One region of the Halomonas sp. SS10-MC5 genome, then DNA from elsewhere that is predicted to be linked to it. Evidence: predicted binding sites of a transcription regulator. Region 1 holds the regulator's gene; each other region holds the start of a gene.
The links. Region 1 encodes sigma-54, which starts transcription at its own class of promoters, with help from an activator protein. Its sites were predicted from a motif close to TGGCACNNNNNTTGCTNT; they were not measured.

Region 2: a site for sigma-54 is predicted at 6,823-6,840, ahead of I4484_RS05920 (formate/nitrite transporter family protein). Genes of this name have one in related genera too.
Region 3: a site for sigma-54 is predicted at 3,230-3,247, ahead of glnL (nitrogen regulation protein NR(II)). Genes of this name have one in related genera too.

Annotation. Positions count from the first base shown of each region.
Region 1 is NZ_CP065435.1:2,913,240-2,923,677, reverse strand. Features, by position in the region: gene I4484_RS13650 (YhdP family protein) at 1-660, shown strand, start outside; gene tldD (metalloprotease TldD) at 657-2,111, shown strand; gene yjgA (ribosome biogenesis factor YjgA) at 2,308-2,814, opposite strand; gene pmbA (metalloprotease PmbA) at 2,964-4,304, shown strand; gene I4484_RS13630 (HPr family phosphocarrier protein) at 4,422-4,691, opposite strand; gene rapZ (RNase adapter RapZ) at 4,694-5,614, opposite strand; gene ptsN (PTS IIA-like nitrogen regulatory protein PtsN) at 5,660-6,130, opposite strand; gene raiA (ribosome-associated translation inhibitor RaiA) at 6,137-6,445, opposite strand; gene I4484_RS13610 (RNA polymerase factor sigma-54) at 6,554-7,981, opposite strand; gene lptB (LPS export ABC transporter ATP-binding protein) at 8,140-8,865, opposite strand; gene lptA (lipopolysaccharide transport periplasmic protein LptA) at 8,873-9,412, opposite strand; gene lptC (LPS export ABC transporter periplasmic protein LptC) at 9,409-10,029, opposite strand; gene I4484_RS13590 (HAD family hydrolase) at 10,042-10,438, opposite strand, start outside.
Region 2 is NZ_CP065435.1:1,238,264-1,248,701, forward strand. Features, by position in the region: gene I4484_RS05895 (NAD(P)/FAD-dependent oxidoreductase) at 1-571, opposite strand, end outside; gene I4484_RS05900 (CmpA/NrtA family ABC transporter substrate-binding protein) at 855-1,895, opposite strand; gene I4484_RS05905 (ANTAR domain-containing response regulator) at 1,892-2,524, opposite strand; gene I4484_RS05910 (nitrate reductase) at 2,929-5,697, shown strand; gene cobA (uroporphyrinogen-III C-methyltransferase) at 5,657-6,619, shown strand; gene I4484_RS05920 (formate/nitrite transporter family protein) at 7,031-7,840, shown strand; gene I4484_RS05925 (bifunctional protein-serine/threonine kinase/phosphatase) at 7,842-9,578, shown strand; gene I4484_RS05930 (Rho termination factor N-terminal domain-containing protein) at 9,605-10,423, opposite strand.
Region 3 is NZ_CP065435.1:383,110-393,547, reverse strand. Features, by position in the region: gene I4484_RS01800 (hydroxymethylglutaryl-CoA lyase) at 1-495, opposite strand, end outside; gene ntrC (nitrogen regulation protein NR(I)) at 658-2,070, opposite strand; gene glnL (nitrogen regulation protein NR(II)) at 2,063-3,109, opposite strand; gene I4484_RS01785 (DUF4124 domain-containing protein) at 3,409-3,951, opposite strand; gene glnA (glutamate--ammonia ligase) at 4,120-5,526, opposite strand; gene I4484_RS01775 (hypothetical protein) at 5,876-6,421, opposite strand; gene typA (translational GTPase TypA) at 6,756-8,603, shown strand; gene I4484_RS01765 (hypothetical protein) at 8,714-9,040, shown strand; gene I4484_RS01760 (sodium-dependent transporter) at 9,221-10,438, shown strand, end outside.

The DNA.
Region 1 (10,438 bases):
GTTTGGGAGTCGGCCGGCGCCGGCGACAGCCTGACCCGCTCGCGGATCGATCTCGACGGGCGCGACCTGGGCACGGCGCTGGAGAGCCTCGGCCAGCCGGTCTCGATCCGCAGCAACGAGACCCGGGTGCGCAGTCAGCTGGCCTGGCCGGGTGCCCCCTGGCAGTTCGCCCTGGCGCGCTCACGCGGCAGCGTCGAGGTCGAGCTGCGCGACGGCCGTTTCGCCTACCTCGAGTCACCCACGGCACGGCTGGTGGGTCTGCTCAACGTCGACAACCTGCTGCGCCGGCTGCGCATGGATTTTTCCGACGTCACCGGCCAGGGCACGGCTTTCGATCGAGTGAGCGGGGCTGCTACCCTGTATGAAGGCGTGCTGGAGACCAATGGCCCGGTGACGATAGACGGCCCGGCGACCTCCTTCACCCTGGACGGCACCGTCGATCTCTTCCGGCGGGAGCTGGATCAGCGCCTGGGGGTCACGGTGCCCGTCAGCAGTAGCCTGCCGCTGGCCGCGGTGATTGCCGGGGCGCCGGTGGTGGGCGGCGCGCTGTTCATCGCCGACCGGCTCTTCGGCAGAGCCATCGACCGGGTCACCCGAATTCACTATCGCGTGCGGGGTCCTTGGATCTCGCCGGATATCACACTGGAAACCGCCGAATGACGACATCTTCCCCGTTCATGCTCGATACCGCCGCCGAGATCCTGCTGCACCCCGGCGGGCTGGATATCGATGCGCTCGATGCCGGCCTCGGCCATGTGCTGACGGCCGGCGTCGACTATGCCGACCTGTACTTCCAGCGGAGCTGGCATGAGAGCTGGGTCCTCGAGGACGGCGAGGTCAAGGAGGCCGGCTACAACATCGACGGCGGAGTCGGCGTGCGCGCCATGGCGGGAGAGAAGACGGGCTTCGCCTACTCCAACCAGATCACCGCCGACGCCTTGGCCGAGACCGGGCGGACGGCGTCGGGCATCGTGCGCAGCGGCGCGACCCTGCCGGCCGGCTCGCGGGTCGTGAGCCAGGCCGCGCCGCGCTATGCCTCGATCGATCCCTTGGCGGGCCTCTCGGCCGAGGAGAAGATCGCCCTGCTCAAGCAGGCCGACCGCGTGGCGCGGGCCGCCGATCCGGCGATCAGCCAGGTCAGCGCATCCCTGACCGGCGTGCACGAGGTCGTGCTGGTACGCGCCAGCGACGGCACCTTGGCGGCGGACATTCGGCCGCTGGTGCGCTTCAACGTCAGCGTCATTGCGGTCAGAAACGGCAGGCGTGAGCGTGGCAGTGCCGGTGGCGGCGGGCGCTATGCCATGTCGCGGCTGCGCGATGACAACGTGGCCGAGCGCTTCGCCAGGGAGGCTGTGCGCCAGGCGCTGGTCAACCTGGAGGCGGTCGACGCCCCGGCCGGCCAGATGCCGGTGGTGCTCGGCCCCGGCTGGCCGGGGATCCTGCTGCACGAGGCGGTGGGCCACGGCCTGGAGGGTGACTTCAACCGCAAGGGCAGCTCCGCGTTCGCCGGGCGCATGGGGCAGCGTGTTGCCGCGCGGGGCGTGACGGTGGTGGACGATGCCACCCTGGCCGATCGCCGCGGCTCCATGAGCGTGGACGACGAGGGCACGCCGGGGCAGTACACCCCGCTGATCGAGGACGGCATCCTCACCGGCTACATGCAGGACAAGCTCAACGCCCGGCTGATGGGCATGCGGCCCACCGGCAACGCCCGGCGCGAGTCGTTCGCCCACATGCCGATGCCGCGCATGACCAATACCTACATGCTGGCCGGCCAGGACGATCCGGCCGACATTCTCGCCAGCGTCAAGCGGGGCATCTATGCGGTCAGCTTCGGCGGCGGCCAGGTGGACATCACCTCGGGCAAGTTCGTGTTCTCGGCCAGCGAGGCCTACCTGATCGAGGACGGCAGGATCACCGTGCCGGTGAAGGGCGCGACGCTGATCGGCAACGGGCCGGAGGCGATGGGGCGGGTGTCGATGATCGGCCACGACCTGGAGCTCGACACCGGGATTGGCGTCTGCGGCAAGGAGGGGCAGGGCGTGCCGGTGGGCGTCGGCCAGCCGACGCTGAAGCTGGATGAGCTTACGGTAGGCGGAACTGCCTCCTGAGTGAAGCAAGAGTCTCGTAACTGTGCCTATAGCGGCGGCGAGGGGGGCGCAGGGGGCAGGCTGGAGGGGAGGTCCTACGCCATGGATGGCGTAGGTAGCGCCCAGGGAAGGGGTTACAGCGCCTCCTCGGAAGCCTGCCGCCGCGACCCCGTGAAGCCAGGCGGTCGGTCGCAGACTGTGTCCTGGGCCTGCGCTTTTACAAACCGGCCGTATCGCGGATCAGCCGGAACAGTTTGCGTGCATTGGCGGGGGGCTTGCCCCGTTCGCGCTCGCTCTTGGCGTTGCGGATCAGCTGGCGCAGCGCCTGACGGTCGACGTCGGGATGCTCCTCGATGAACGCCTCGACGGCGCCGTCGCCCTCGTCGATCAGGCGGTCGCGCCACTTCTCGAGGCGGTGGAAGGCCAGATCGCGCCGGCGGGCCTCCTGCTCGATCTCGTCGAACACGGCCTGTATCGCCTCGAGGTCCTCGCGCCGCATCAGCTTGCCGACGTACTGCATGTGGCGCCGGCGCCCCTCGTGGGAGCGGATGCGCGCGGTTTCCTCGACCGCTGCCAGCATGTCCTCGGAGAGCGGGAAGCGGGCGCGTTCGGCGGGACTCATGGCGATGATTTGCTCGCCCAGCGCCTGCAGGGCATGCATCTCGCGCTTGAGCTGGGACTTGCTGGGTCTTTCATCGGAGGAAGAGGGAATATCCTGGGTCATGCCGCATCCAAGTAGTGAGAGGGTCAGCGCTAGCCTGGCCATCGAGAGATGAATAGGTTCGATGACAGCAGTATATCAGTCCGTCGTGCTACGGCGGGAACAGACGCGTACGGAGACCGGCACGGCCGGTGAATGAGGGAGAGAGACACATGAGCAAGGCTTTCGATGCCGCCGCCCAGCAGGCGCTGCTGGAGTCCCGTGCCGAGCAGGCGTTGTCCCTGGCTCGGCATCTGGGGGCCGATGCCTGTGAGGTGGGGGCCAGTGTCGATCAGGGCGTCGGCATCAGCGTACGTGAAGGGGAGGTGGAGTCCGTCGAACTCTCTCGCGACCAGGGGGTTGCCGTGACGGTCTACCTGCGCGGGCACAAGGGCAGCGCCTCCTCCACCGATGCCGGTGACGCCTCGATCCGCGAGGTCGTGGAAAAGGCCATGGCCATCGCGCTCTACACCGGGGAAGACCCCGCGGCCGGGCTGGCCGACCCTGAACTGATGGCGACCGACCTGCCGGATCTCGACGTGCACCATCCCTGGCCGCTCTCCACCGAGCAGGCCATCGAGCTGGCACTGGCCTGTGAAGCGGCCGGGCGCGGCGAACCCGGTATCCGTCAATCCGAAGGCGCCTCGCTCTCCAGCGGCGAGGGAGTGCGGGTCTATGCCAACAGTCATGGCTTCCTCGGCAGTCAGCGTGGTAGCCGCCATTCGCTCTCGTGCATGTTGATCGCCGAGGACGCGGGCGGCATGCAGCGCGACTATGACTACACCAGTGCGCGCAACCCCCGCGACCTGCTGGCCGCAGAGGAGGTGGGCAAGCGCGCGGCCGAGCGCACCCTGCGCCGCCTGGGCGCACAGCGCCCCGTGACCGGGCGCCTGCCGGTGCTGTTCGATGCCAGCGTCGCCAGCGGCCTCGTCGGCCACCTGATGAGTGCCATCGCCGGCGGTGCGCTCTTTCGCCAGGCGTCTTTCCTGTGCGACCGGCTGGGCGAGCCGCTGTTTCCCGACTGGTTCAGCCTGGGGGAGCGACCCATGGAGCGTGGCGCCATGGCCAGCTCGCCGTTCGACAACGACGGCGTGCAGACCCGCGACAACGTCTTCGTCGAGGAGGGCCGCCTGGCCAGCTACATGCTGTCGGCCTACAGCGCGCGGCGTCTTGGCATGCAGACCACCGGCAACGCCGGCGGCGCACGCAACCTGCGCATCGCCGCACCGCTCGAGTCGCGCGAGGCGCTGCTCGCCCGCATGGGTCGGGGCGTGCTAGTCACCGAACTGATGGGGCAGGGGGTCAACGGCGTGACCGGCGACTATTCGCGTGGGGCGGCCGGCTTCTGGGTGGAGAACGGTGAGATCCGACATCCGGTGGAGGAGTTCACCATCGCCGGCAACCTCGAGGCAATGTACAAGGGGCTGCTGGCCGTGGGCAATGACATCGACACTCGCGGCAGCATCCATACCGGCAGCTGGCTGATCGACGAGATGACCGTGGCCGGTAGCTGAATGGGATGAGCTTCCTATCCCTTGCCGCCTGGCCGGCGCCATGAGCGAGCGATGGCCAGGCCAGGCGAAGCCCGACGAGCAGGCTTCAACGCCGCATGGACGAGCGCAGCCATTCCTCTAGGTATCCTCTTCGAAGCGGGCCTCGAAGAGGGCCTCGATCGCTTCCAGCGCCGCTTCGGCATCTTCGCCCTCGGCGCTGACCTCGAGTTCGGTGCCGCAGGGAGCCCCCAGCATCAGCAGCGCCATGATATTGCTGGCATCGGCCTGCTGCGGCCCGCGGTTGACGAGCACGCGCGCGCTGAAGGGCTGGCAGCACTGGACCAGCTTGGTGGCAGCGCGGGCATGGAGGCCGCGTTTGTTGGTCAGGGTCAGCTTGCGGCAGGGCACACTCAGGTTTCCTTGCGTTCGGAGGTCTCTACGGTCACATCCCGGGTGGCGGTGACCGGGGTGTGGATGCCGAGCTCCCGGTGACGCAGGCGCACGTCCGGCTGCTGCCGGGCCAGGTGCTTGGCGAGGCGCTCCGCCAGGTACACCGAACGGTGCTGGCCGCCGGTGCAGCCGATGGCGACGGTCAGGTAGCTGCGGTGGGTATCGCGGTAGGCCGGTAGCCAGCGCTCGACCCAGGCGATGATGTCGTCGAGCATCTGCTGGACCAGAGGATACTGTTCGAGGAACTCCACGATGCAGGGCTCCCTGCCGGTGGCCGAGCGCAATCGCGGGTCCCAGTAGGGGTTGGGCAGGCAGCGCGCGTCGAAGACGATATCGGCATCGAGCGGTACGCCGCCCTTGAAGCCGAACGACTCCACCGTCAGGGTCAACTGGTCGGCGCGATGGCTGGCCACCTGTTCGGTGATACGCCCGCGCAGGTCATGCACCGACAGCCGCGAGGTGTCGATGATCAGGTCCGCCAGGTTGCGAATGTCGCTCAGCGTGGCGTCTTCCGACTCGATGGCCTCGTTCAGGGTCATGTCCCGGCCGCGGGTCAGGGGGTGACGCCGTCGGGTCGCGGAGTAGCGTTCGAGGAGAATGCGGGCATCGGTGGTCAGGTAGATGACCTGGCAGTCGACCTGCTTGTTGCGCAGCTCCTCCAGCAGGCGCGGGAAGCGCTCCAGGGCGTGGGGGAGGTTGCGCGCATCGATGCTGACGGCGATGGAGGTCTGGATCGTGGGCGAGCTGCGTAGCTCATCCACCAGCGAGCCGAGCAGCATCGCCGGAAGGTTGTCGATGGCGTAGTAACCGATGTCCTCGAGCGCCTGCAGTGCGATCGACTTGCCGGAGCCGGAACGGCCGCTGATGATCACAAGCTGCATGAGGAATCTCCTGATCAGGGGCTGGCCGTACGGCGAGGGAAGCGGTCAGGCCGAGGACTGTCGTCGTATCGCTTCGACGAGACGCTCGTGGAGTTCACGCTGGCTCGTGCACTTGCGCAGCCGGGCGCGCGTCTCGGCGTCGTTCATGACGCTGGCTACTTGGCTCAGCAGCGACAGGTGCGTATCGTCGGCCTCTTCGGGCACCAGCAGCACGAACACCAGGTCGACCGGCTCGCCGTCGATGGCGTCGAAGTCGATGGGTTCGGCCAGCTTGAGAAAGGCGGCCACGGGGCTGTGGCAGTGGGGGCTGCGGGCATGAGGAATGGCCACGCCGTTGCCGATACCGGTGCTGCCCAGCCGCTCGCGCCCGACCAGTCTACCGAAGACCTCCTGGCTGTCGAGGCTCGGGGTGTTCTGCGCGATGAAGGTGCTGAAGAACTCCAGCACCCTCTTCTTGCTGCCTCCCGGAACGTCGAACAGAGCGCGTTCCGGGGGCAGGATGGTTTCCAGTGTCATGGCAACTCAGCGAACGCCGGCGCCCTGGGCGCGAGCCTGGGCCTTTTCCTTGTGTTTGACCAGTTGACGATCGAGCTTGTCGGTCAGCGCATCGATGGCGGCGTACATGTCCTGATCGGAAGCTTCGGCATGCAGATCGGCGCCGGCGGCATGCAGCGTGCAGGCGGCCTGCTGGCGCTCCTTCTCGATCGAGAGCGTGACCTGCACGTTGGTGATGTTGTCGTAATGTCGCTGGACGCGGTTCAGCTTCTCGCTCACGTAGTCACGCAGTGAATCGGTCAGCTCAACATGATGGCCGGTGATGTTGACTTGCATGACAAGCTCCTTCGTCCTTCGGGTGGTAGCTCGATTGTAACCCTTTTTCCTGCCCTGCATACCCCCTCGGGCGGCGGGATTGCCCGGGGTCAACATCACGTCGCGGGGTCAACGAAAACGCTTGCGCTCGCTCGATGAGGGGATGCCCAAGGCTTCGCGATACTTGGCCACCGTGCGGCGGGCGACCTGGATGCCATCCTCGGCCAGCAGATCCACCAGGCGGCTGTCGGAGAGCGGCTTGCGGGGCGGCTCGTCGGCGATGAGCTTGCGGATGCGGGCACGGATCGCGGTGCTGGAGTGGACGTCCCCGTCGCCGCTTCCGCCGACATGGCTGGAGAAGAAGTACTTCAGCTCGAAGACGCCTCGCGGAGTATGGATGAACTTCTGCGTCGTCACCCGCGAGATGGTCGATTCGTGCATCTCGACGGCCTGGGCGATGTCGGCCAGCACCAGCGGCTTCATGCCTTCCTCGCCCTGCTCGAGAAACTCGATCTGGCGCGCCATGATCTCCCGTCCCACCCGCAGAAGCGTGTCGTTGCGGCTGGCCAGGCTCTTTATCAGCCAGCGGGCCTCCTGCAGGTGATCCTTGAGGAACTGGTTGTCCTGGCTCTTGTCCGCACGCCGCACCAGGGCGACGTAGTCGGGCTGGATGCGCAGGCGCGGCAGGGCCTCGGCGTTGAGTTCCACGCGCCAGCCCGATTCGTCGTGATAGGCGACGAGGTCCGGGGTGACGTAGCTGCTGCCGACCTCGGCAAAGTCGCTGCCGGGGCGGGGATCCAGCGAGCGAACCAGGGCGATGACCTGGTCCAGCGACTCGTCGTCGAGACCCAGGCGACGCTTGAGCAGGCGGCGGTCGTCGGCAGCCAGCGCCTCGAGGAACTGGCGCACGAGACGGCGGGTCTGGGGCAGCAGTGGGGTATCATCGGGCAGCGCCGCCAGCTGCAGCATCAGGCACTCGCGCAGGTCGCGGGCGAACACGCCGGTGGGCTCGAACTGCTGCAATCGCAGCAGGACCTGCTCGACCTCCCGGGTGGGCAACCCCTCCAGGCCCTGACGGCGCAGGCCGTCGCGTATTTCCTCCAGGGGGTGGGCCAGGTAGCCGGCGGCGTCCACGGCGTCGATCAGGCTCTCGGCGATGAGGCGCTGGCGGTCGTTCAGGTCGGTCATCGCCAGCTGCCAGATCAGATGGCCGGCGAGGGTCTGCGCCGAGGCTTGGCGCTCGAAGTCCGGCCCCTCGCCGGTGGCGGCGCCTGAGCCGGAGCCCGTGCCGTGGTCGGGGTAGGTGTCCGTCCAGTCGCTGTCGGTGGAGAGTTCGCTGGGTATCTCGCTGGCCCAGTCGTCGCTCGGGGTTTCGCTGACGGCCTGTTCGCCGAAGCCGTCGTCGAGTTCCAGCATGGGGTTGGATTCCAGCGCCTGCTGGATCTCCTGGCGTAGGTCGAGGGTCGAGAGCTGCAGCAGGGCTATGGCCTGTTGCAGCTGGGGGGTCATGGTCAGCTGAGTGCCGACACGTAATTGCAGGGACGCTTTCATGGCCATGAGGGTAAGGCGCTCATCTGCCGGAAAAGCTCTACCCTAGACGGGTAGCCCATGACTTGCAAGAGAAATGGCTGCAATATGCATGCCAGTGAAAGTTTTTATCCCTGATTAGAATGTTTTAATGCGTCCCAGGTGCTTGCATAATGCAGTGGAGTGCGCTACAGGCGAAAGTCCTCGCCGAGATAGACCTCTCGCACCCGCTTGTTGGCCAGAATGGCCTCGGCGTTTCCATCGGCAATGATCTGGCCGTCGCCGACGATGTAGGCCGAGTCGCAGATGTCGAGGGTTTCACGGACGTTGTGGTCGGTGATCAACACCCCGATGTCGCGCGCCTTGAGCTGGCGGATGATGCCCTTGATCTCGCCCACCGAGATCGGGTCGACCCCGGCGAAGGGTTCATCGAGCAGGATGAAGGCCGGTTCGGTGGCCAGCGCCCGGGCGATCTCGACGCGGCGCCGTTCGCCGCCGGACAGGCTCATGCCCAGGTTGTCGCGGATGTGGGTGACGTGGAAATCTTCCAGCAGCTGCTCGAGCCTCTCCTGTCGCCCGCGGCGGTCGAGATCCCGGCGCGTCTCGAGGATGGCCATGATGTTGTCGGCTACCGACAGCTTGCGAAAGATCGATGCCTCCTGGGGCAGGTAGCCGATACCCGCCCGAGCCCGTTCGTGCATGGCGCTGTGCGAGAGGTCCCGGTCGTCGATGTGCACTTCACCGGCATCGGCCTTGACCAGACCGACGATCATGTAGAACGACGTGGTCTTGCCGGCCCCGTTGGGCCCGAGCAGGCCGACCACGCGGCCCTGCTCGATGGTGAGGCTGATGTCGTGGACCACGCGGCGACGCTTGTAGCTCTTGGCCAGGTGGCGGGCGTGCAGGGTCTTCATCGACATGTCAGCGCTCCGGCTGCAGGGTCATGCGAATGCGCTGGCTGCCTTCGACGCCCTCGCTCTGGGAGCGTGCCTGCACCACGCGGCGGTCGAGGAAGTACTCGAGGTAGCCGCCGTCGAAGGTGTCGCCGCCCTGGTGCAGCTCGGCGCGGTCGATCAGTTCCACACGGCGCTCGGCGACATGGTAGACAATGGTACGCCCCCAGCCGCGAACCACGGGTTGCTCGGGGTCGGGCTGCTGCTCGATGTAGGCGCGCTCGCCGCGGGCCGTGGCGCGCGAGAGTTCGCCGGCCGCATTGCGCTGAAACTCGACGCGGTCGCCGGTGAGTCGCATGCTGCCCTGGCGAATGTCGACATCGCCGGTGTAGACCGCGGTGCCGGCGCGATCGTCGAGGTCGAGCCGGTCGGCCTCGACCTCGATGGGCTGCTCGGCGTCGCGCTGCTGCGCCATGGCCGGCCCGATACTCGCCAGGCCGATCAGCGTCACGCTGGCCAGTGCCAGGGTGAATGGCCTGCGGAGGGTCGGGAGCCTGCATCGCTTCATGGCGTGAAATCCTCTAGGTTGACGGCGTCGGCTTGTCCCGACTGGGTGCCTTCCGGGACATGGTGGCCGCGCACATTGTCGGTCAAACGTGCCCGATTGTCATGAATCCAGGCGTCGAAGCGCTCGCCGCGCATGTGCTGGGGGGGTTGCTGCAGCAGGGCGGGCGTGTCGCTCCAGGCATGACCCACGTTGGCGTCGAAGTGCAGGGTCTCGGTGTCGAGCTGCCAGCGCTCCTCGGGCGCGAACAGCCGGGCGTCGCCCGAGAGCGTCAGCGGATTGCCGCCCGGGCCGAGACGGCCTTCCTCACCGCTCGCCTCCCAGCGCCGGTTGTCGCGGTCGATCAGATGGGCCAGGGGCGTGACGGCACGGGTGACGTCGTCATGGGGGGTGTGGACGAGTCGCGGGCTCTCCAGGCGCTGATGCGCCAGACCGGTGGCGTCGAAGCGGGTCAGCTGCGCCTGCTCCAGGTAATAGTCGGGTTCGCCGGCCTCGTCGGTGGGGACCGGGCCGGGGGCCGGGGCCTGCCAGGGATCCAGCCAGGCGATCAGGCCGCCGAGGATCACCAGCAGCAGGAACAGCCAGACACGAAACGAGGGGCGTGGCAACCGACGCAGCATGTTCGCTCGGCCTCAGCGCTTGCCGTGGAGGTAGGTATCGACCAGCGCGTCGCGATGCCCTTGGGCCTCGAGCAGCAGGTCGCAGATCTCGCGCACCGCGCCGTGTCCCCCGCTGCGTTCGGTGACGTAGTCGGCCACGTCGCGGATGTAGGGCGGGGTGTTGGGGACGGTGATGCCGATGCCGGCACGCTGGATGGCGGCCAGGTCGGGTAGGTCGTCGCCGCAGTAGGCCACCTGTTCGAGCTCGATGCCCCGCCGCGTGCACAGCTCGCGCAGGGTGGCGAGCTTGTCCTCGCAGCTCTGGTAGACGTGATCGATACCCAGGGCGGCGGCGCGGTGGCTGACCATGGGCGATTCGCGTCCGGTCAGGAAGGCTACCTGCAGGCCGGCCCGCCGCAGCAGCTTGAGG
Region 2 (10,438 bases), 1.7 Mb from region 1:
GGTTCATCAGCCGGTCGTCGCGCTGCAGCAGGCTCACCCGCATGCCGCGTTTGCGCAGCCCCTCGGCAGCTTCCAGGCCGAGCAGGCCGCCGCCGATCACTACGGCGTTGCGGCCGGTTTCGGCGGCGCGTGCGAGGGCGTCGGCGTCGTGCAGGTCGCGGAACACGTGCACGCCGGGAAGCTCGAGCCCCGGCACCGGCGGGCGGGCCGGGTTCGAACCGGTGGCCAGCACCAGGCGGTCGTAGTCGAGTTCACGCCCGGCATCGGTGGTGAGGGTGCGTGCGTCGCGGTCGATGGCCTCCACCCGCTCGCCGAGGATGAGTTCGATGCCCTGCTCGGCATACCATTCGGCGCTGCGCAGGGTGAGGGCCTCGCGCTGCATTTCGCCGGCCAGCAGCGGCGAGAGCAGGATGCGGTTGTAGGCCGGCGTCTGCTCGGCCCCGATGACCGTGATCCTGGCGGGGCGCCCGGTCCGGGCGAGGAGTGCCTCGGCCAGCCGGTGGCCGGCCATGCCATTGCCGACGATGACCAGGTGCTCGACGGTGGATGTCTCGGGATGTCGCCTTGGCATGCGAACACCTCCTCTCGCTGCGCTTGTCAGAATGACGGGCCTATAACGCAACGACGCCTCGGCGCTTCCCCTGTCGATTCGAGGATCGAACCGGGGAGCACAGAGACGTCGTTGTCGCTTTCATGTGGGCGATCGCCTTTGATCGCCGCTCTGTCCTGCAGTATCAAGATCCCGGCCAAGGTAACAGGTGCGTGATCTTTTTCCTTTTGTGCCAGTGTCTTGGGGAGGAGGTCGAAGGTCTCGGTGCAGGCCGGTCAGCGCTCAGCTTGGCCGCCCGTGCACATCAGTGGTGCGTTGCGGCATCGAAATGCACAGGGCTGTAGCACGCCGCCAGCAGCGCGGGGTCGAAGCGGCCACCCTGGGCTTCCAGTTGACGCACGATGGGTTCGGCGAAGTGCAGGGCGGCCTGCGGCGTCGGGCGCAGCAGGTCCCCCCCGCAGAGCTGCTGATGGATGGGCGCTGCATCGCTGTCGAGGGTGTCGAGGTGGCGAATCGAGCGATCGAGGTAGGGCGGCAGGGCCAGCCATTCATGTGCCTGACGGCGATGATCCGGCGAGGCGGCCAGCCACTCGCCGGCTGCTACCAGGGCGCGCAGCAGGGCGGCCAGTGTGGCCGGGTAGCGCTGCGCCCAGGAGCGGGTCACGCCGAGCACCTTCTCGGGGTGGCCGGGCCACAGCTGGGCACCGGTGGCGACCAGCCGGCCCACACTGCAGTGGCGGGCGAGGGTGCCCCAGGGCTCGCCGGCGCAGAAGCCATCGATCTGGCCGTCGCGCAGGGCTTCCACCATGCGCGGCGGCGGCAGGGCGACCAGCTCGACGTCGCGGTCGGGGGCGATGTCGCCCAGCGTCAGCCATTCGCGCAGCTGGTAGTGCTGGCAGGAGTAGGGATACACCATGGCCAGGCGCGGGCGCCTGCTGCTGCCCGAGCCGCGCAGCCAGTCGCCCAGCGCCAGGGCGCTGCTGCCCGGGTCTGCGTCGAGGGCGGCACCGCTGGCCTGACACAGCGACGTGGAGAGCGTGATGGTATTGCCGTTGCGCGAGAGCAGCAGCGGCGCCAGCGTTTCGCAGGGGGCGCGGCCCAGGCCCAGGCTCATGGCCAGCGGCATGGGGGCGAGCATCTGCGCACCGTCGAGCAGGCCGGCGGCGACCTTGTCGCGCAGGGTGGCCCAGGCGTTCTCCCGCGACAGGCTGACGTCCAGCCCCTGGGCGGCGAAGCAGCCCCGTTCGCGGGCGACGATCAGCAGGGCGGCATCGAGCAGCGGCACGAAGCCGAGGGTGAGGCGCGCGAGTTCCGGGCTGGCGGCGTGAAGTGGCGGTTGGCTCATGAGCGGGTTCCCCGTTTGTCGGCGGCGTGCCCCTGGGGCAATAGCGGGTTCAGGCGGCCGAGAATGTCGACGACGCTGTCGGCGACCTCGGCGATACGCTGGCCGCGGTCCATGGCGAGCTTGCGCAGCATGCGATAGGCCTGCTCCTCGTCGCAGCCCTGATGCTTCATCAACAGGCCCTTGGCGCGCTCGATACGCTTGCGCTCGGCCAGTTGGTTGCGCGCCTTGTCCAGCTCCTGGCGCATGCTGTGGAAGGCGTCGAAGCGGGCGATGGCGACCTCGACGATAGCCTCCACGCGCTCCGGCACCAGGCCGTCGACGACGTAGGCGCTGACGCCGGCCTTGAGCGCGGCCTGCAGCGTGTCGGAGTCGTGCTGGTCGGCGAAGAACACCACCGGGCGAGGGTTCTCGCGGTTGAGCAGCGCCATGCTCTCCAGCGTGTCGCGGTCGGGGCTCTCCATGTCGATGATCACCACGTCGGGCTGATGGCGCGCGACCATCTCGTTGAGGCTGGCCGGGTTCGAGAGCCGGCAGATGACCCGGTGTCCCTCGGCCATCAGCGCCTCCTCGACCATGGCGGCACGTACCACCTCATCGTCGACCAGCAGAATGTTCAGGGGTGGTGGCATAGGGTCTCGCTCGTGAATGGCATGCCTAGGTGGTCTTTTCCTGTCTCCAAGCAAGAAACATTCCATCTTTCGCTTCGTCGCAGGCGGGTGGCGCCTCAGCCGGCGCTGGCGGCGGGCAGCCAAGTCATCCGGCGTGCCCGCTCGGCACTAGCCTGGTGCAAGGGCGGAGCCGGTCGTGGGGAAATGGTGCAGGGCAGCATGCGGGAGGGGCGCGGGAAAAGAGGCATCTAGCTGATAGCCGTTCGGTCTTCGGTGGATGGCACGCTTCCTGCTTGATACGGGTCAATACTCTACCGAGGGCGCCATGCGGCGCCCCGAGCGGCAACGACGCCCGCCAACGCCGCCCTTCGGGGTTGGTCGTTGGCGGGCGTCGTCGTTTCGCCAGGAACAGACAGGAGATCGACATGCGCGAGGCCCGAACCACTTGCCCATACTGCGGCGTCGGCTGTGGCGTGCTGGCCAGCGTCGAGGATGGCGAGATCGTCGACGTACAGGGCGACCCGGCGCACCCGGCCAACTTCGGCCGGCTGTGCGTGAAGGGCTCGGCGCTGCACGAGACGCTGGGGCACCATGGCCGCCTGACCCGGCCCAGGGTCGACGGTGTCGAGACCGACTGGGACACGGCGCTGGACGCCGTCGCCGAGCGGCTCACGGCGGTGCGCGACCGCCACGGTGCGCAGGCCGTCGCCGCCTATCTTTCGGGGCAACTGCTCACCGAGGACTATTACGTCGCCAACAAGCTGTTCAAGGGCTTTCTCGGCACGCCGCACCTGGATACCAACTCGCGGCTGTGCATGGCCTCGGCGGTGGCGGCCCACAAGCGTGCCTTCGGCGCCGACGCCGTGCCGTGCAGCTACGAGGATCTCGAAGAGGCCGAGCTGGTGGTGCTGGTGGGCTCCAACCTGGCCTGGAACCATCCGGTGCTCTACCAGCGCCTCAAGGTGGCCAAGCAGCGCAACCCGCTGCTGCGGGTGGTGGTAATCGACCCGCGGGTCACCGATACCTGCGAGATCGCCGACCTCTACCTGGGGCTCGCGCCGGGCAGCGATGCGCGCCTGTTCACCGGATTGCTGGCCTGGATGGCCGAGCGCAACAAGCTCGACCGGGTCTATCTGGAGGCGCATACCCAGGGCTTCGAGGAGGCGCTCGCCGCGGCACGGGAACAGGATGCCTGGGTGGAGGCCATCGCCGCCGACTGTGACGTCGATGCCGAGCGCCTGGAGACCTTCTTCTACTGGTTCGCCAGCCACCTGCACGTGGTCACGCTGTTCTCCCAGGGGGTGAACCAGTCGAGCAGCGGCACCGACAAGGGCAACGCCATCATCAACTGCCACCTGGCGGGCGGCAAGATCGGCCTGCCGGGGGCGGGGCCGTTCTCGATCACCGGCCAGCCCAACGCCATGGGCGGGCGCGAGGTGGGCGGGCTGGCCAACCAGTTGGCCGCCCACATGGACTACGACACCCCCGGCGCGCGCGACCGGGTCACGCGCTTCTGGGCCACCGAGCGACTGGTGCCGTGCCTGCCCGAGGCGCCCGGCCACAAGGCGGTGGCGCTGTTCGAGGCGATCGAGCGCGGCGAGGTGCAGGCGCTATGGATCATGGCCACCAACCCGGCGGTAAGCCTGCCGCGGGCCGACCGGGTGCGCGAGGCGCTTGCGAAGTGCCCGCTGGTGATCGTCTCCGAGTGCATGGCCAATACCGACCTGCTGCCCTATGCCGATATCGTGCTGCCGGCCTCGAGCTGGTCGGAGAAGGACGGCACCGTGACCAACTCCGAGCGGCGCATCTCGCGCCAGCGCGGCATCCTGCCACCGCCCGGGGAGGCCCGGCACGACTGGTGGATCGTCTGCGAGGTGGCCAGGCGGCTGGGCTTCGGCGAGGCGTTCGCCTATACCCATCCGTGCGAGATCTTCGACGAGCACGCCCGGCTCTCGGGCTTCGAGAACGGTGAGGGGCCGGGGGAGAGCCGCCGGCTGTTCGATATCTCCGGCCTGGCCGGGCTCGACCGCGCCGCCTACGATGCCCTGGCGCCGATCCAGTGGCCGGTCAACGCCGCCGCCCCCCACGGTACCGCGCGGCTGTTCACCGATGGCCGCTTCGCCACGCCGGGCGGTCGCGCCCGCCTGCTGCCGGTACGCCCGCGCCCGCCGGCCCAGGCATTGGACGCGGCACGCCCGCTGCGGCTCAACACCGGGCGCGTGCGCGACCAGTGGCACACCATGACCCGCACCGGCCGTGCACCGCGGCTGATGAATCACCGCGCCGAGCCGTTCATTGAGCTCACCCCGGAAGACGCCGCCGAGTGGGGCGTGGCGGAGCATGGCCTGGCGCGCCTGGCGGGAGCGGGCGGCGACTATGTCGGCCGGGTGCGGCTGTCGCGCGGCCAGCGTCGCGGCGAGGTGTTCGTGCCGATGCACTGGAGCGGCTACTTCAGCGGCACGGCGCGCATGGGGGCGCTGCTCGAGGCGCACCTCGACCCGTTCTCCGGCCAGCCGGAATCGAAGCACGGCGCGGTGGCGCTGGCGCCGCTGGCGGTGGAATGGGAGGCCACCCTGCTGGTGGCCGACGACCTGGGCGTGGCGGAATCGAGCTGGTGCGACGAGAGCCGCTACTGGGCACGCATTCCGCTGCACGGCTGCCAGCGATGGCAGTTGGCTGGCGGCGAGAGCGCCTGCGGCGGGGTTGCGAAAAAAACGGCGCAGCGCGACTGGCTGACCTGGCTCGAGGCAACGCTGCCGGTGGCGCCGACGCTGTGGTGCACCGATCCGGCTACCGGAAGGCTGCGTGCCGCCGGGGTGGATGCCGCAGGGCGCCTGCGCTGGTGGCTGATGGCGGGGCCGCCGCTGGAGCTGCCCAACCTGGCCTGGCTCGATGCGCGCTTCGAGGAGGCCAGCGCCGGCGCGGGGCTCTCGGCGCAGCACCGCCGCCGCCTGCTGGCCGGTTGCGACGACGGCGCCGCCAACCAGGGGCCGGTGGTGTGCAGCTGCCATCAGGTGGGCCAACGCGCTATCCTAGAGGCCATCCGTGAAGGCGACGACAGCGTCGAGGCGTTGGGCGCCAGGCTGGCCTGCGGCACCCAGTGCGGAAGTTGCGTTCCCGAGCTGAAAGCGCTGATCGAAGAGGAGAAGGCCCATGCGAGCGCTGAGCCAATTGAAGTCACTGCTGTCGCCTGAGCTGTCGCGCCTGGCGCAGCGGCCCCGGGCGCTGGGGCAGGCGGCGTTCTCGCGTCTGCACGGCCTGGGCCATATCGTGCGTTCGCCGTTCGGCCGTTCCACGCGCGTCGAGGCGCCCACCCTGACGCTGGACGGCGAGTGCCGTGCCGGCCGGGTCTACCTGGTGGGGGCGGGCAGCGGCGACGTCGAGCTGCTCACGCTCAAGGCGGCGCGCCTGCTGCAGCAGGCCGAGGCGGTGGTCTACGACCGCCTGGTGGGCGACGACGTGCTGGCGCTGATTCCCGCCGGCCACGAGCGCTACTACGTGGGCAAGGAGCGTGGCCACCACAGCGTGCCCCAGGCCGAGATCGGCGCTTTGCTGGTGAGGCTGGCGCGGGAGGGCAAGTCGGTGGTGCGGCTCAAGGGCGGCGACCCCGGCGTATTCGGGCGCATGGGCGAGGAGCTCGCCGCACTGGCCGAGGCCGGCGTCGAGGCCGAGATCGTGCCGGGCATCACTGCTGCCTCGGCGGCCGCGGCCGGCATGGGCATCCCGCTCACCGACCGCGCCCACGCCCAGCAGCTGCGCTTCGTCACCGCCCAGCTGTGCCGCAAGGACGGCGAGCCCGACTGGGCCACCCTGGCGCGCCAGGACGAGACGCTGATCTTCTACATGGGCCTGACCAAGGTCGAGGCCATCTGTGCCGGGCTGCGCCGCAATGGGCTGCCCGACGACTGGCCGATCATGCTGGTGGCCAACGCCAGCCTGCCCGAGCAGGCGTCGCTGGTGGGCACCCTGGCCGACATGCCGGGCAAGCTGGCCGCCTCGCCGCTGCCTTCACCCTGCCTGATTGTGGTCGGCAGCGTGGTGCGCATGGTCGCGACCAGCCCGGCCGCGGCGGCGTTTATCCAGGGCGAGCAGGACGAGGGTCACACGCCTCGCTGAGCCGTGCGTCGCATTGGAAAGGCGCGACGTTGCGCTGCACCAAGAGTGAGCACGGCGCCCCGGGATGCACCGAGGTGGCCGATTTCGCCGGGGGCATAGCGCTTCTCTGACCGCCGGTCGCCGAATCCCGATGGCTGGCGGCTTCGTCTGAAACCCTCCGCGGTTGCCTTCCGGTGGCGTATTTGTCGGGGGCGCCAGTGTGTTGGCACGTAACGTGCTTATTCATGGCAGGGCTTTGCTGCCGATGCAGGCGGGTCAGCGGGATCAACGACGATCGCCGCTGCCTTTCTTCGCAGGCCCACGACAACGCGACGAACACAGGCAAAGGCGCCTGAAGCTTAAGAGCTTCAGGCGCCTTTGCGTTTGTCACGTCAGCCACGAGACGAGAGGCGCCACGCGCGTAAGAACGTTATGTCCTATCTGCTTCCTTCCGAGTTCGCGACCAAGATGGTGGATGCCGGCGAGTCCAAGCTCCACATGGCCACCCGAGACGTCCTGATCCGCGCCTTCATGGCGGGGGCCATCCTGGCCCTGGCCGCGGTGTTCGCGGTGACCATCACGGTCCAGACCGGTTCGGCCATCCTCGGGGCCGCGCTGTTCCCGGTCGGCTTCTGCATGCTCTACCTGATGGGCTTCGACCTGCTGACCGGGGTCTTCGTACTGACGCCGCTGGCCTGGCTGGACCGGCGCCCCGGCGTCACCATCGAGAGGATCCTGATCCACTGGGGCAAGGTCTTCTGCGGCAACCTGGCCGGCGCCCTGACCGTGGCGGTGCTGATGGCGATCGTCTTCACTTACGGCTTCGCCACGCCGCCGGACGAGGTGGGGCAGAAGATCGCCGGTATCGGCCATGCCCGTACCGTGGGCTACAAGGAGTTTGGCGCGGCGGGCATGCTGACCATCCTGATTCGCGGCATCCTGTGCAACTGGATGGTCTCGCTCGGTGTCGTCGGGGCGATGATCTCGACCACGGTGGGCGGCAAGGTGATCGCCATGTGGATGCCGATCATGGTGTTCTTCTTCATGGGCTTCGAGCACTCCATCGTCAACATGTTCCTGTTCCCCTCGGCGCTGATGATGGGCGGCGACTTTTCGATCGCGGATTACCTGATCTGGAACGAGATCCCCGTGGTGGTAGGCAACCTGATCGGCGGGCTCTCGCTGACCGGGCTGACGCTCTACACCACCCACGTGCGCACGGCGCCGCTGCGCGATATCTGAGATGTCGGCTTTCGAACCCGGCCGGATGCTGCGGGTGTCGCTGGGCCAGTGCTCGGAGGCAGGGCGCAAGGCGGTCAACCAGGACTTCCACGGCGCCTACGTGCCCCGCGAACCGCAGCTTTCGAGCAAGGGTATCGTGGTGGCGCTGGCCGATGGCATCAGCAGCAGCGAAGTGAGCCGGGTTGCCAGCGAGGCGGCGGTGAAGGGGTTCATCGAGGACTACTACTCCACCGCCGAAAGCTGGACGGTGAAGACCTCGGCGCAGCGGGTGCTGGTGGCGACCAACTCCTGGCTGCACGCCCAGAGCCGGCGCAGCGAATACCGCTGGGACAAGGACCGGGGCTACGTCTGCACCTTCACCGCACTGGTGCTCAAGTCCGCCACGGCGCACGTTTTCCACGTCGGCGATGCGCGGCTCTATCGGCTTGCCGCTGGCCGCCTGGAGCCGCTGACCCGCGAGCACCGCGCCTGGGTGGCACCCGACAGAAGCTACCTCAGCCGGGCGATGGGCGTCAGCGAGCAGCTCGAGATCGATTACCTCGCGCTGCCCGTCGCGGCAGGGGAAACCTTCCTGCTGATGACCGACGGCATTCACGAGCACGTCGGCGAGGCGGCGATGCTGGCGGCGCTGGCCGAGCACGAAGGCGACCTGGACGCCGCTGCCGCCGCCATCGTGCAGGAAGCTTATGCCCAGGGCAGCGAGGACAATCTGACGGTGCAGGTGGTGCGGGTCGAGGAAGTACCTCCGACAGGGGCCGGCGAGATCGCCCCGGGAGCGGTGTCGCTGCCGTTTCCGCCAGCCCTCGCGCCGCGCATGGTGCTGGAGGGGTATCGCATCGTCAGGCAGCTCCACGCCAGCCACCGCAGCCACGCCTACCTGGCGGTGGACGAAGCCAGCGGCGAGCAGGTGGTGATCAAGATGCTCTCTACCGAGCTTCAGCAGGATCCCGACCAGGTGGAACGCTTCCTGATGGAGGAGTGGATCGGCCGGCGCATCGACAGCGCGCATGTCGTCAAGCCGCACCGCTCGGAGCGTCGGCGCCAATATCTCTACAGCGTGACGGAATACATCGAGGGGCAGACCCTGGCCCAGTGGTTGCGCGACCATCCGCACCCGGCCCTGGAGACGGTGCGCGGCCTCGTCGAACAGCTGGCCCGCGGCCTGCGTGCCTTCCATCGCCTGGAGATGGTGCACCAGGACCTTCGGCCGCTTAACGTGATGATCGATGCCACCGGCACGGTGAAGATCATCGACCTGGGGTCGGTGCGCGTGGGTGGGCTGGTTGAGACCGCTTCGGCGCAAGCGGGGGAGGTACCGCTGGGTACGCTGGCGTACACTGCGCCGGAGTGCTTTCTGGGCGAGCCGGCCACGCCACGCTCGGACCTCTACTCGCTGGCCGTGATCGCCTATCAGCTGCTCACCGGGGAGCTGCCCTACGGCACCCAGGTGGCCCAGGCGCGTACCCGCGCGGCGCAGCGGCGGCTGAGCTATCGCCCCGCGCTGGCCAGCAATCGCGAACTCCCGGCCTGGGTCGACGAGGTACTCAGGAAGGCGCTGCACCCCATGCCCGAGAAGCGCTTCGATGCACTGTCGGAGTTCGTCCACGAGCTGCGCCAGCCGAGCCGCGAGTTCCTCGCCCGGGCCCGCCCGCCGCTGATCGAACGCGACCCCGTACTGTTCTGGAAAGGCGTGGCCGCACTGCTGGCGCTGCTCGTTCTGGTGCTGCTGCTCGAGTGAGGCTGCGGGGTGCTTTACATTCGCTGCTAGGCCCGCGAACTCTTGCCGGGGCGCTGACGGCGAGCGGCGAGGGCATGCACGAGCTGTCGCTTGTTCATGCTCGAGCGGCCGCCGATGCCCCGCTCGCTGGCGAGCCGGTAAAGCTCGTCCTTGCTCTTCGCTTCGAGCTTCGTCGCCTCACCGTCCGGCTTGCGCTCGGCGTGCCCGTCGGGCTTCGGCTGCTCGGCCGTTTTCTCAGGTTGGGGCCTCCCTGCCAGCTCCATACATGCCTTCACCGCATCCAGCAGCTCCTCGCGTTTCATCTTCGACGTGCCGGAGAGTCCATACTTCCTCGCCATGTCGAGCAGCTCGGCCTTGGTGCGCAGGTTGAGCCCGTACACGTGCTCGTGCTCGCCCACGCTGTAGGGCAGGGCTTCCGATGCGTCGGCCTCTTTCAGCTCGGCGATCATCTGTTCCAGATACTCGATCACCTTCTTGCGCTGGGCTTTTTCGCTGACGTTCCAGGCATGGCTGCTGGCACGCTTGTGCGCAACCTTGAATTTCTTGCCTTCCAGGCAGGTCATGTAGCTGTTGGCATCGAGCTTGTCGACGCGCTGGTGGGACACGATCAGCCAGTTGTACTCCGTGCCGATGGGGGCGCCGGACTCCTCGGGCGCGCGAGCCGCCCGCCGCTTGGTGGTCTGGTAGTAGATCTCCCACTCGTCGGGGCTGATCTTGCGCTCGCGCCACTCGCCCTGGTCGTAGTACCACTTGTGCGAGCGGCCGACTTGCATTCCCGAATAGCCCTGGCCTTCGTGCTGCTTGAGGCGGTCATAGCCCTGTGGCCTGCGTTCGTCATCAGCCATCGCCGCTGTCCTCCC
Region 3 (10,438 bases), 1.9 Mb from region 1:
GCGCCCCACCGCGGCGACCTCGACGTCGCCCTCGAAGGGGCAGCCGAAGCAGGTGGCGATGGCGCCGCGCAGCTCGATGCCGCTGCCCTCGAGGCGCCGCGCCACCTGCTCGAAGCTCGCCAGCGACTCATCGACGCTGGCATTGACGTTCTTGGCGTTGTGGGTTTCCGAAGCCGAGACGAACAGCACCACCGAGTCGATGCCGGCCTCCAAGGCCCGCTCGGCCCCGCGCAGGTTGGGCACCAGCGCCGAGAAGTGCACGTCCCGGATATCGCGGAGTTCGGCCACCAGCTCCGCGGCATCGGCCAGGGCCGGCACCGCGCGGGGACTGACGAAGGAGGTCAGCTCGAATTCGCGCACCCCGGCCGCGACCAGGGCGCGCACCAGCTCGGCCTTTTGCGCCGTGGAGAGCAGCACCTTCTCGTTCTGCAGGCCATCGCGCGGGCCCACCTCGGTGACGTGCACCCGCTTGGGCGCCCTGATCCCGTCGAGCATGATGGTTAGCCAGGCAAGGGATTTCCTCGACTGTACGTAGCCGGCTCACTTAACAGCCATGCGCCTTTCGTTGTATGCCTGCCTTCTATAGGGCCTGCCATCGGCCTGGCTGAAAGGCTTCGTTCGCCATCCGCCGGCCATTTCGGTTTGCGCGCGCAGTTCTCAATCGCCATCCGCCAGCGCCGGCAGCAGCACCTTGAGCTTGCGCGTCAGGGTATTGCGCCCCCAGCCCAGCAGCTCGGCGGCTTCGCCCTTGCGCCCGCCGGTATGCTTCAGCGCGGTTTCGATCAGGATGCGTTCGAAATCCGGCACCGCCTCCTCGAGCAGATGGGTATGGCCCGCGGCCAGGGCGCGGTCGGCCCAGTCGCGAAAGGCGGCGCGCCAGTCGCCGCTGGCCACCTCGCCACCCTCGCCCTGGCGCAGCTCCGGGGGCAGATCTTCGACCAGGATCTCGCGCCCCGAGGCCATCACCGTCAACCAGCGACAGGTGTTCTCCAATTGTCGCACGTTGCCCGGCCACGGCAGGCGGGTCAGGTGCGCCTCGGCGTCACGGGTCAGTACCTTGACGTCGGTGGCGAGCTCCTTGGCCGCCTCGGCCAGGAAGTGGCGCGCCAGGCGCGGAATGTCCTCACGCCGTTCGGCCAGCTTGGGCAGGTGCACGCGGATCACGTTGAGACGATGGAAGAGGTCCTCGCGGAAGCGGCCGTCCTCGACCAGCCGCTCTAGGTTCTGGTGGGTCGCGGCGATGATGCGCACGTCCACCTTGACCGGCGTATGGCCGCCGACCCGGTAGAATTCGCCGTCGGCCAGCACTCGCAGCAGACGGGTCTGGGTCTCGGCGGGCATGTCGCCGATCTCATCGAGGAACAGCGTGCCGCCGTTGGCCTGCTCGAAGCGCCCCTGCCGGCTCGCCGTGGCGCCGGTGAAGGCGCCCTTCTCGTGGCCGAACAGCTCGGATTCGATCAGGTCGCGGGGAATCGCCGCCATGTTGAGGGCGATGAAGGGATGGGTGGAGCGCGGGCTGTGCTGGTGCAGGGCGCGGGCCACGCGCTCCTTGCCGGTACCCGACTCGCCGTTGATCAAGACGGTGATGTGCGAGTGCGACAGCCGGCCGATGGCGCGGAAGACCTCCTGCATCGCCGGCGCCTCGCCGATGATCTCGGCGTCGAGCCCCTCGGGCACGCTCACCGGGCGCTTGCGCTCGCGAGCGTGGGCCACGGCGCGGCGCACCAGGGCCAGCGCCTCGTCGACATCGAACGGCTTGGGCAGGTATTCGAAGGCGCCACCCTGGTAGGAGGCCACGGCGCTGTCGAGATCGGAGTGAGCCGTCATCACGATGACCGGCAGGTCGGGATGCACCTCGCGCACCCGCGACATCAGGTCGAGGCCGTCGATGCCCGGCATGCGAATGTCGGTGACCAGCACGTCGGGCGGGTCGTCCAGCAAGCGGCTGAGCGCCACGTCGGCCCGGTCGATGCACTCGACCTCGAGGTCGGGCTGGGCCAGGGCGCGCTCCAGCACCCAGCGAATGGCGCGGTCGTCGTCGACCACCGCGACACGTGCGACATCAGTCATGGCGCCTCTCCAATGGAATAAGCAGACGGAATTCGGTATGGCCAGGGCGGGACTCGCACTCGATCAGCCCCTGGTGCTGGTGCAGGATGCCCTGGGCAATGGACAGCCCCAGCCCGCTGCCGTCGGCACGCCCCGAGACCATGGGATAGAACAGGGTTTCCTGAAGGCCCTCGGGAATGCCGGGGCCGTTGTCGATCAACGCCACCTCGCAGACCAGGCGATGGCGCTCCGCGCCCAGGGTGAACTGGCGCCGCGCCCGGGTACGCAGCAGCAGGCTCGGCGCCTCGGTGCCGGCCTCGGTCATCGCTTCCACGGCGTTGCGCGCGACGTTGAGCACCGCCTGGATCATCTGCGCCTCGTCGCCAGGAAAGTCCGGCAGGCTGGGATCGTAGTCACGCTCGATCGTCACGCTCGGCCTTTCCGCCATCAGCAGCGTACGCACCCGCTCCAGCACCTTGTGCACGTTGAGCGGCTCGTGACGCACCAGCTTGTTCGGCCCCAGCATGCTGTCGACCAGGTCGCGCAGGCGGTCAACCTCCTCGACGATGATGCGGGTGAACTCCTTGAGGCCGGGGTCGTCGAGATCGCGCTCGAGCAGCTGCGCGGCGCCGCGAATCCCGCCCAGGGGGTTCTTGACCTCGTGGGCCAGGCCGCGCGACAGCACCTTGATCGCCTCCTGGCGATTGAGCAGGGCCTCCTCGCGGGAGATGCGCAGCAGGCGGTCACGCGGCTCCATCTCCACTAGCAGCTCCATCGCCGACAGCGGCGTCACCGTATAGTCGATCGTGACCACGCCCCCGCCGACCAGTGCCAGTCTGACCTCGCGCTGGGTGAAGGGGTGCTGGTCGTCGCGGGCCTTGGCCAGCACCTCGCCCATGCCGTCGTCCTCGGCGAGCAGCGTCGCCAGGCCGAGCCCCTTCACCCGGCCCAGGCTGACCGCCAGCAAGGCCTCGGCGGCCGGGTTCATCCAGCTCAGCCGCAGTTCATCGTCGAGCAGCAGCACCGCGGTGGTGAGGTGTTCCATCAGGCGTCGATACATTTACGACCTTTTCCTCGGTGAACGCAGGAGCACATGGGGCAGCCCGTGCCTCGTGATGGCGCATCGGCGGGAGGCCGTCGCACCGGCCCGAAGCCAGGCAAGGCTCGGCATCGATCATTCCAAGCAAGAAATGCGCCAACCCTTCCCGGCGCGGCATGGCGCCGTTTCAGGGCGAATGCCGCGCTCCGTCATGCACTATGATGGTGCAGTGATGAAGAAACTGCCAAGCCGGGGAGCCGAGGCCTCCCCTATCGTGGTGCATCGGCTCAAGGGGGCGTCCCCGAAAGGGAGCGGCCGCGTCAGTCGACGCGCTGTACGTAGAGCGAGACCGGCGAGCTGCGGTGACGCACCTGGCCCTGGGCATCGAGCAGCTCCGCCTGCAGCACGTATTCGCCGCGACCGAGGTCGTTGAGCATGAAGGCGCGGGTATGCATCGGGGTCTGGCTCACCCGGCCGTCGACCAGCAGTTGCACGCGATGGTCGGGGCGCAGCTCCGGCTCGATCGCCAGCTCCACCTGCAGGTTGCCGGCGTAGCTGGCGGGAAGGTCCGCCCCGTGCTGCGGCGAGCGGATGCGAAAGGTGTCGTAGGGCATGAAGGGCTGGCCCGGCGCCTCGCCCATGCGCGGCGCAACGCCCTCGACGCGTGGCGGCTCGGCCCGGGCCCCATCGACCTGCGAAGGGATCACGGTCAGCGGCGCCAGCTCGACCGGCTCGCCGCCGCGCTCGGGGTCGTCGGTGAAGATCACCTTGCCCTGCGCATCGGTGGTGCGATAGATCGTCGTGGCCAGCGCCTCCGACACCAGCGCCAAGCCCAGCAGACACAGCACGAACGCCTTGGCCATGGGGAACTCTCCCGTCGACGGCGGCCCGCGCGGCACCATGCGGTCGGCCGATCTGTCTATGAACGTATTTTGCCGCAACGCTTCGCAACTCAGTGTACGACAAAAAAGGGGCCCCGCGATGCGGAGCCCCTCGTGACGAGCCGGCGGCGTAGCGCCGGTCGCGGCTGCTCAGCAGCTGTAGTACATGTCGAACTCGATCGGATGCGTGGTCATGCGGATACGCTCGACGTCTTCCATCTTCAGCTCGATGTAGGCATCGATCATGTCGTCGGTGAACACGCCGCCTTCGGTGAGGAAGGCACGATCCTTGTCCAGGGCTTCCAGGGCCTGATCCAGGCTGTGGGCCACGGTCGGCACTTTCTTGCCCTCTTCCGGCGGCAGATCATAGAGGTTCTTGTCCATGGCGTCGCCGGGGTGGATCTTGTTCTTGATGCCATCGATACCGGCCATCAGCATCGCCGCGAAGCACAGGTAGGGGTTGGCGGTCGGGTCGGGGAAGCGAAGCTCGACGCGCTTGCCCTTGGGGCTCGCCGTGTACGGAATGCGGATGGAGGCGGAGCGGTTGCGGGCGCTGTAGGCCAGCATGACCGGCGCCTCGAAGCCCGGCACCAGGCGCTTGTAGGAGTTGGTCGAGGCGTTGGCGAAGGCGTTCAGGGCACGCGCATGCTTGATGATGCCGCCGATGTAGTACAGCGCCATTTCCGACAGCCCGGCGTACTGGTCACCCGCGAACTGGTTCTGGCCTTCCTTCCAGAATGACTGGTGCACGTGCATGCCGCTGCCGTTGTCGCCGACCAGCGGCTTGGGCATGAAGGTGGCGGTCTTGCCGTAGGCGTGGGCCACGTTGTGGATCACGTACTTCAGTTCCTGGACCTCGTCGGCCTTCTTCACCAGGGTGTTGAACTTGACGCCGATCTCGTTCTGGCCGGCGTTGGCGACCTCGTGGTGGTGCACTTCGACGCTCTGGCCGATGGCTTCCAGGGTGTTGCACATGGCACCGCGGATGTCGTGGAAGCTGTCGACCGGGGGCACCGGGAAGTAGCCGCCCTTGACGCGCGGACGGTGCGCCAGGTTGCCGCCCTCGAGCTGGCGGTCGGTGGCCCAGGCCCCCTCCTCGGAGGTGATCTTGTACATGGCGCCTTCGATGTCGGCCTTCCAGTGCACCTCATCGAAGATGAAGAACTCGGGCTCGGGGCCGAAGAAGGCGGTGTCGCCCAGGCCGGTGGACTGCAGGTAGGCCTCGGCGCGCTTGGCGATGGAACGCGGATCGCGCTCGTAGCCCTGCATGGTGGCCGGCTCGATGATGTCGCAGCGCAGCACCAGGGTGGCGTCCTCGGTGAACGGGTCGAGGAAGGCGGTACCGTCTTCCGGACGCAGGATCATGTCGGATTCGTTGATGCCCTTCCAGCCGGAGATGGAGGAACCATCGAACATCTGGCCGTTTTCGAAGAACTCCTCGTCGACTGCGCGGGCCGGAATGGTGACGTGCTGTTCCTTGCCCCGCGTGTCGGTGAAGCGCAGGTCGACCCACTTCACGTCATGTTCTTCGATCAGGGCGAGAGTCTTGGCTGACATTTGTGTCCTCCGTTGAGCGATGGCTCGATTCGTTTGGCTGAAGTCCACTGGCGCTGGTTCATGCAGCGCCTGTTGTAACACGCTGTGGGCCGGCTGCCCACGTTCGCCATGCACGAGCATGACGAGCTGCCACGACAAATGCAGGAGGCGTGCCAATCATGCACCAACCAAGCCCATCGAAATAATAATTCGCTGTTTTCCAGGGGAAATATTTTGCACCGCGCTGTATCGGACTGCACCAAGCAGGCTCGACCGGTCTCGCCATGGCCCCTCAGCGCCTAAAAATGGCGCCATAATGGTGCAGCATAACGCGAGACGCACCAAATCAGTGCAAATCAGGCAGGAGGGGTTACGCAGTCTCGATCGACACGCGAGCCTGGCAGGCCCGCAGGCGCTCGAGCAGATCGGGCAGCGCATCGCTGCCCAGCTGCGGGTCGAAGCCGCCGATGCGCTCGAACCAGTCACGCGCCACCCAGAAGGTATCCAGCGGCGAGGGGCGCTGGAGCAACCACCACCAGCGCAACCAGCTGTGGCGACGCACCGGCAGGACGGCCGCGTCCCAGCCGCTCTCGGGTTCGAGATCGAGGTCGATCAGCCGAAGGCTGAGCCAGTCGACGGCACGCCGATCGCCCAATCCGGGAAAGAGCAGGACGTCACCACGGCTGACCCGCACCGCGGCGTTGAATCGGCTGCCCAGGTTGGCGGCACTGCACGACACCAGCATTACCTGGTAGCGCTGCGCCAGGTCAGGTAGCCGGCGATCGCCGGTGTCGTCCACCAGCAGCAGCTCGTACCCCCCCTGCCAGCGCCGGGCGGCCTGCTCGAAGAGGACCATGCTGCGGGGCAGCTTCGCTCCCGCGGCACGCGCATCGAAAATGACACTGGCAAGAGGCATGTCTCAGGCTCCACCGAAGCGGGAAGGGCCGACCGACAATTACGTTACATTCTGCGTAGATAAGTGTAGAAAGGTGTCGACAAAGTTCCCTTGCTGAATTTTGTCCCACTCGATCATCGCCTCCAGACCCCCAATGCCGTGACGGGAGCATTGCCCGGGCAGCCCGAGGCGCATGGCAACCGCCACGCCTCGGGCTGAGAAAGCCATGATGACGAGGTTGTGCTATTCCCTTTCCCCGCTTACCTGTACAATGCGCCTCCACTCCCTACCCCGCGCCTAGGGTACGTTCTTCCGATGTGTACATAGGTGCGCCCCTGTTGATGAGTCACACCTTATGAACACAGCTGTAACCCCCTCTCGCATCGAGAGTTTGCGCAATATTGCCATCATTGCCCACGTCGACCACGGCAAGACCACGCTGGTCGACAAGCTCCTGAGCCAGTCCGGCACGCTCGACCGCAAGGCCGAAGGGCAAGAGCGGATCATGGACTCCAACGACCAGGAGAAGGAACGCGGCATCACCATCCTGGCCAAGAACACCGCGATCCGCTGGCAGGACGGCAGCGGCCGCGACTATCACATCAACATCGTCGACACCCCCGGACACGCCGACTTCGGCGGCGAGGTGGAGCGCGTGATGTCGATGGTCGACTCGGTACTGCTGCTGGTCGACGCCGTCGACGGCCCCATGCCGCAGACCCGCTTCGTCACCCAGAAGGCCTTCGCCCAGGGCCTCAAGCCGATCGTGGTGGTCAACAAGATCGACCGCCCCGGTGCGCGTCCCGACTGGGTCATCGACCAGATCTTCGACCTGTTCGACAACCTCGGCGCCACCGACGAGCAGCTCGACTTCCCGATCGTCTACTGCTCGGCGCTCAACGGCATCGCCGGCATGGACCCGGACGCGCTGGCCGAGGACATGTCGCCCATGTTCCAGGCCATCGTCGATATCGTCGAGCCGCCGGCGGTGGAGCTCGACGGCCCGTTCCAGATGCAGATCTCGGCGCTGGACTACTCCAGCTACGTGGGCGTCATCGGCCTGGGCCGCATCAAGCGCGGCTCGGTCAAGCCCAACCAGCAGATCGTGGTGATCGGCACTGACGGCAAGACCCGCAAGGGCAAGGTCGGCCAGGTGATGACCCACATGGGCCTCGAGCGCGTTCAGACCGAACTCGCCACCGCCGGCGACATCGTCTGCATCACCGGCATCGACGAGCTGTCGATCTCCGACACCCTGTGCGACCCGGCTGCCGTCGAGGCACTGCCGCCGCTGTCGGTGGACGAGCCCACCGTCTCCATGACCTTCCAGGTCAACGACTCGCCCTTCGCCGGCCGCGACGGCAAGTACGTCACCAGCCGCAACATCAAGGATCGCCTCGACCAGGAGCTGATCCACAACGTGGCGCTGCGTGTCGAACAGGGCGAGAGCCCGGAAAAGTTCAAGGTCTCCGGCCGCGGCGAGCTGCACCTCTCGGTGCTGATCGAGACCATGCGCCGCGAAGGCTTCGAGTTGGCGGTGGGCCGCCCCGAGGTGATCATCAAGGAGATCGACGGCGTCAGGCAGGAGCCGTACGAAGAGGTGATCATCGACTGCGAGGAGCAGCACCAGGGCGCCATCATGGAGGAGCTCGGCTACCGCAAGGGCGAGCTGACCAACATGAACCCCGACGGCAAGGGCCGCGTGCGCCTGGACTTCATCATCCCCGCGCGAGGGCTGATCGGTTTCCGCGGCCAGTTCCTGACCCTGACCTCGGGCACCGGCATCCTCACCAGCCGCTTCGACCACTATGGCCCGCTCAAGCCCGACGCCGCCATCGAGCGCCGTAACGGCGTGCTGGTCTCCATGGTCGATGGCAAGGCGCTGGCCTACGCGCTGTACGCGCTGCAGGAGCGCGGCAAGCTGATCATCGACCACGGCACCGAGGTCTACGAAGGCATGCTGGTGGGCATCCACAACCGCGCCAACGACCTGGTGGTCAACCCCACCAAGGGCAAGAAGCTCGACAACATGCGCGCCTCTGGCAACGACGAGAACATCGTGCTGACCCCGCCGGTGAAATTCTCGCTGGAGCAGGCCATCGAGTTTCTCGACGACGACGAGCTGGTGGAGATCACCCCCAACCACATCCGCCTGCGCAAGAAGTTCCTCAAGGAGCATGAGCGCAAGCGCAACAAGAAGTAATTTCGCCATCCGACGATAGCGCCCGCCTCTTTGAGGCGGGCGCTTCGCTTCACGCCATCTCGAAACGAGCGGCTACGCTGTAGGCAACCCCCACAAGACCAGGAGACATCATGCACAAGCACGTGGAATGGGACGACCCCGGCGCCGACAGCGTGATGCGCCACTACGAACGCAGCCCCCAGGGTTATTCGGAGCCGGGGCCCGGCGACATCCTCTCGGCCCGCTTTCAGGGGTTGGTGGCGCGCATCCGGGTCGAGGCCTATGTCGACGGCACCAGCATCGGCCAGGTGGTGGCGCTGATCGAGCCGCGCAGCGGCAAGCGCCTGCAGACCCGCGGCAAGCTGGTGGTCGGCGACACGGTGCGCCTGGCGGATGCCGACCGCGCCTTCGAGCCGCGCCCGAGCGACAACGCCGCACAGGACGAAGAGCCGCAGTGACTTCCATGAACCCGTGCCCCGGTCATCTGTCGTTCCCAACGTATCCTTAACGATCGTCTACTGGCCATGACGCGGGTTGTGTCGCACAGTGTACGCGCCCAACGACCGCCCCTATCCGACCGGAGCTCGTGGGCGCCACACTCGGCTCACAAGGCCACAGGACGACGCTTCGGAAACCACATGAGCACGCACAACGTCTGGACACACAAGGGCACCTTCCTGCTGGCCGCGGTCGGCTCGGCGGTGGGGCTCGGCAACCTGTGGCGCTTTCCGTACCTGACCGGCGAGAACGGCGGCGGGGCCTTCATCCTGATCTACGCCCTGACCATCTTCGCCGTCGGCATCCCGATCCTGATCGCCGAGACCATGCTCGGCCGCGCCAGCCGCCGCAGTCCGATCATGGGCATGCAGTTCCTGACCCGCACCCACAAGACCTCCCGCGGCTGGGTATCGATCGGCTGGCTGGGGGGCGCTTCGGCCTTCCTGATCCTGAGCTTCTATTCGGTGATCGCCGGCTGGGCGATCCACTACACCTGGCTGATGCTGACCGGCTCGCTGGTCGGCGCCGATGCGGCGACCATCATCGCCGGCTTCGATGCGCTGCTGGCCTCGCCGGGCCTGCTCACGCTCTACCACACGCTGTTCATCATCGCGTCGGGGGTGATCGTGGGCATGGGCATCCACAAGGGCATCGAGAGCGGGCTGCGCATCATGATGCCGGCGCTGTTCGTGATCCTGCTGGTCGTGCTCGCCTACGGCATCACCAACGGCGATTTCGCCGCTGCGGCTAGCTTTCTGTTCACCTTCAACCTGGCTGACCTGAGCCTTGAAGGCTGGTTGCAGGCGATGGGCCAATCGTTCTTCACCCTGAGCCTCGGCATGGGCGCGATCATGGCCTACGGCGCCTACATGGCCAGCGACGCCTCGCTGAGCCGCACCGCCTTTGCCGTGGCCTTCGTCGACACCGCCGTGGCCATGGTGGCGGGGCTGGCGATCTTCTCGCTGGTGTTCGGCGCCGGCCTGGACGCCAGCGCCGGGCCTGGCCTGATGTTCGTCACCCTGCCGCTGGCGTTCGCCGAGATGCCTCTCGGTGGGCTGATCGGCGGGGTATTCTTCATCCTCGTGCTGGGCGCGGCGATCAGCTCCTCGATCTCGCTGATCGAGCCGGTGGCCGCCTTCTTGGTCGAACGCTTCGACCTCACCCGCCCCCAGGCGGTGTTCGCCATGGTGGTGGCCAGCTGGGCGCTGGGCCTGCTCACGGTGGTCAGCTTCAACCTGTGGGCCGAGGCCAGCCTCTTCCATACCCTGTTCGGCCGCAGCGCCTTCGACTTCATCGAGCTTCTGACCAACATCTTCATGCCGCTGGGCGGCCTGCTCATCGCGCTGTTCGCCGGCTGG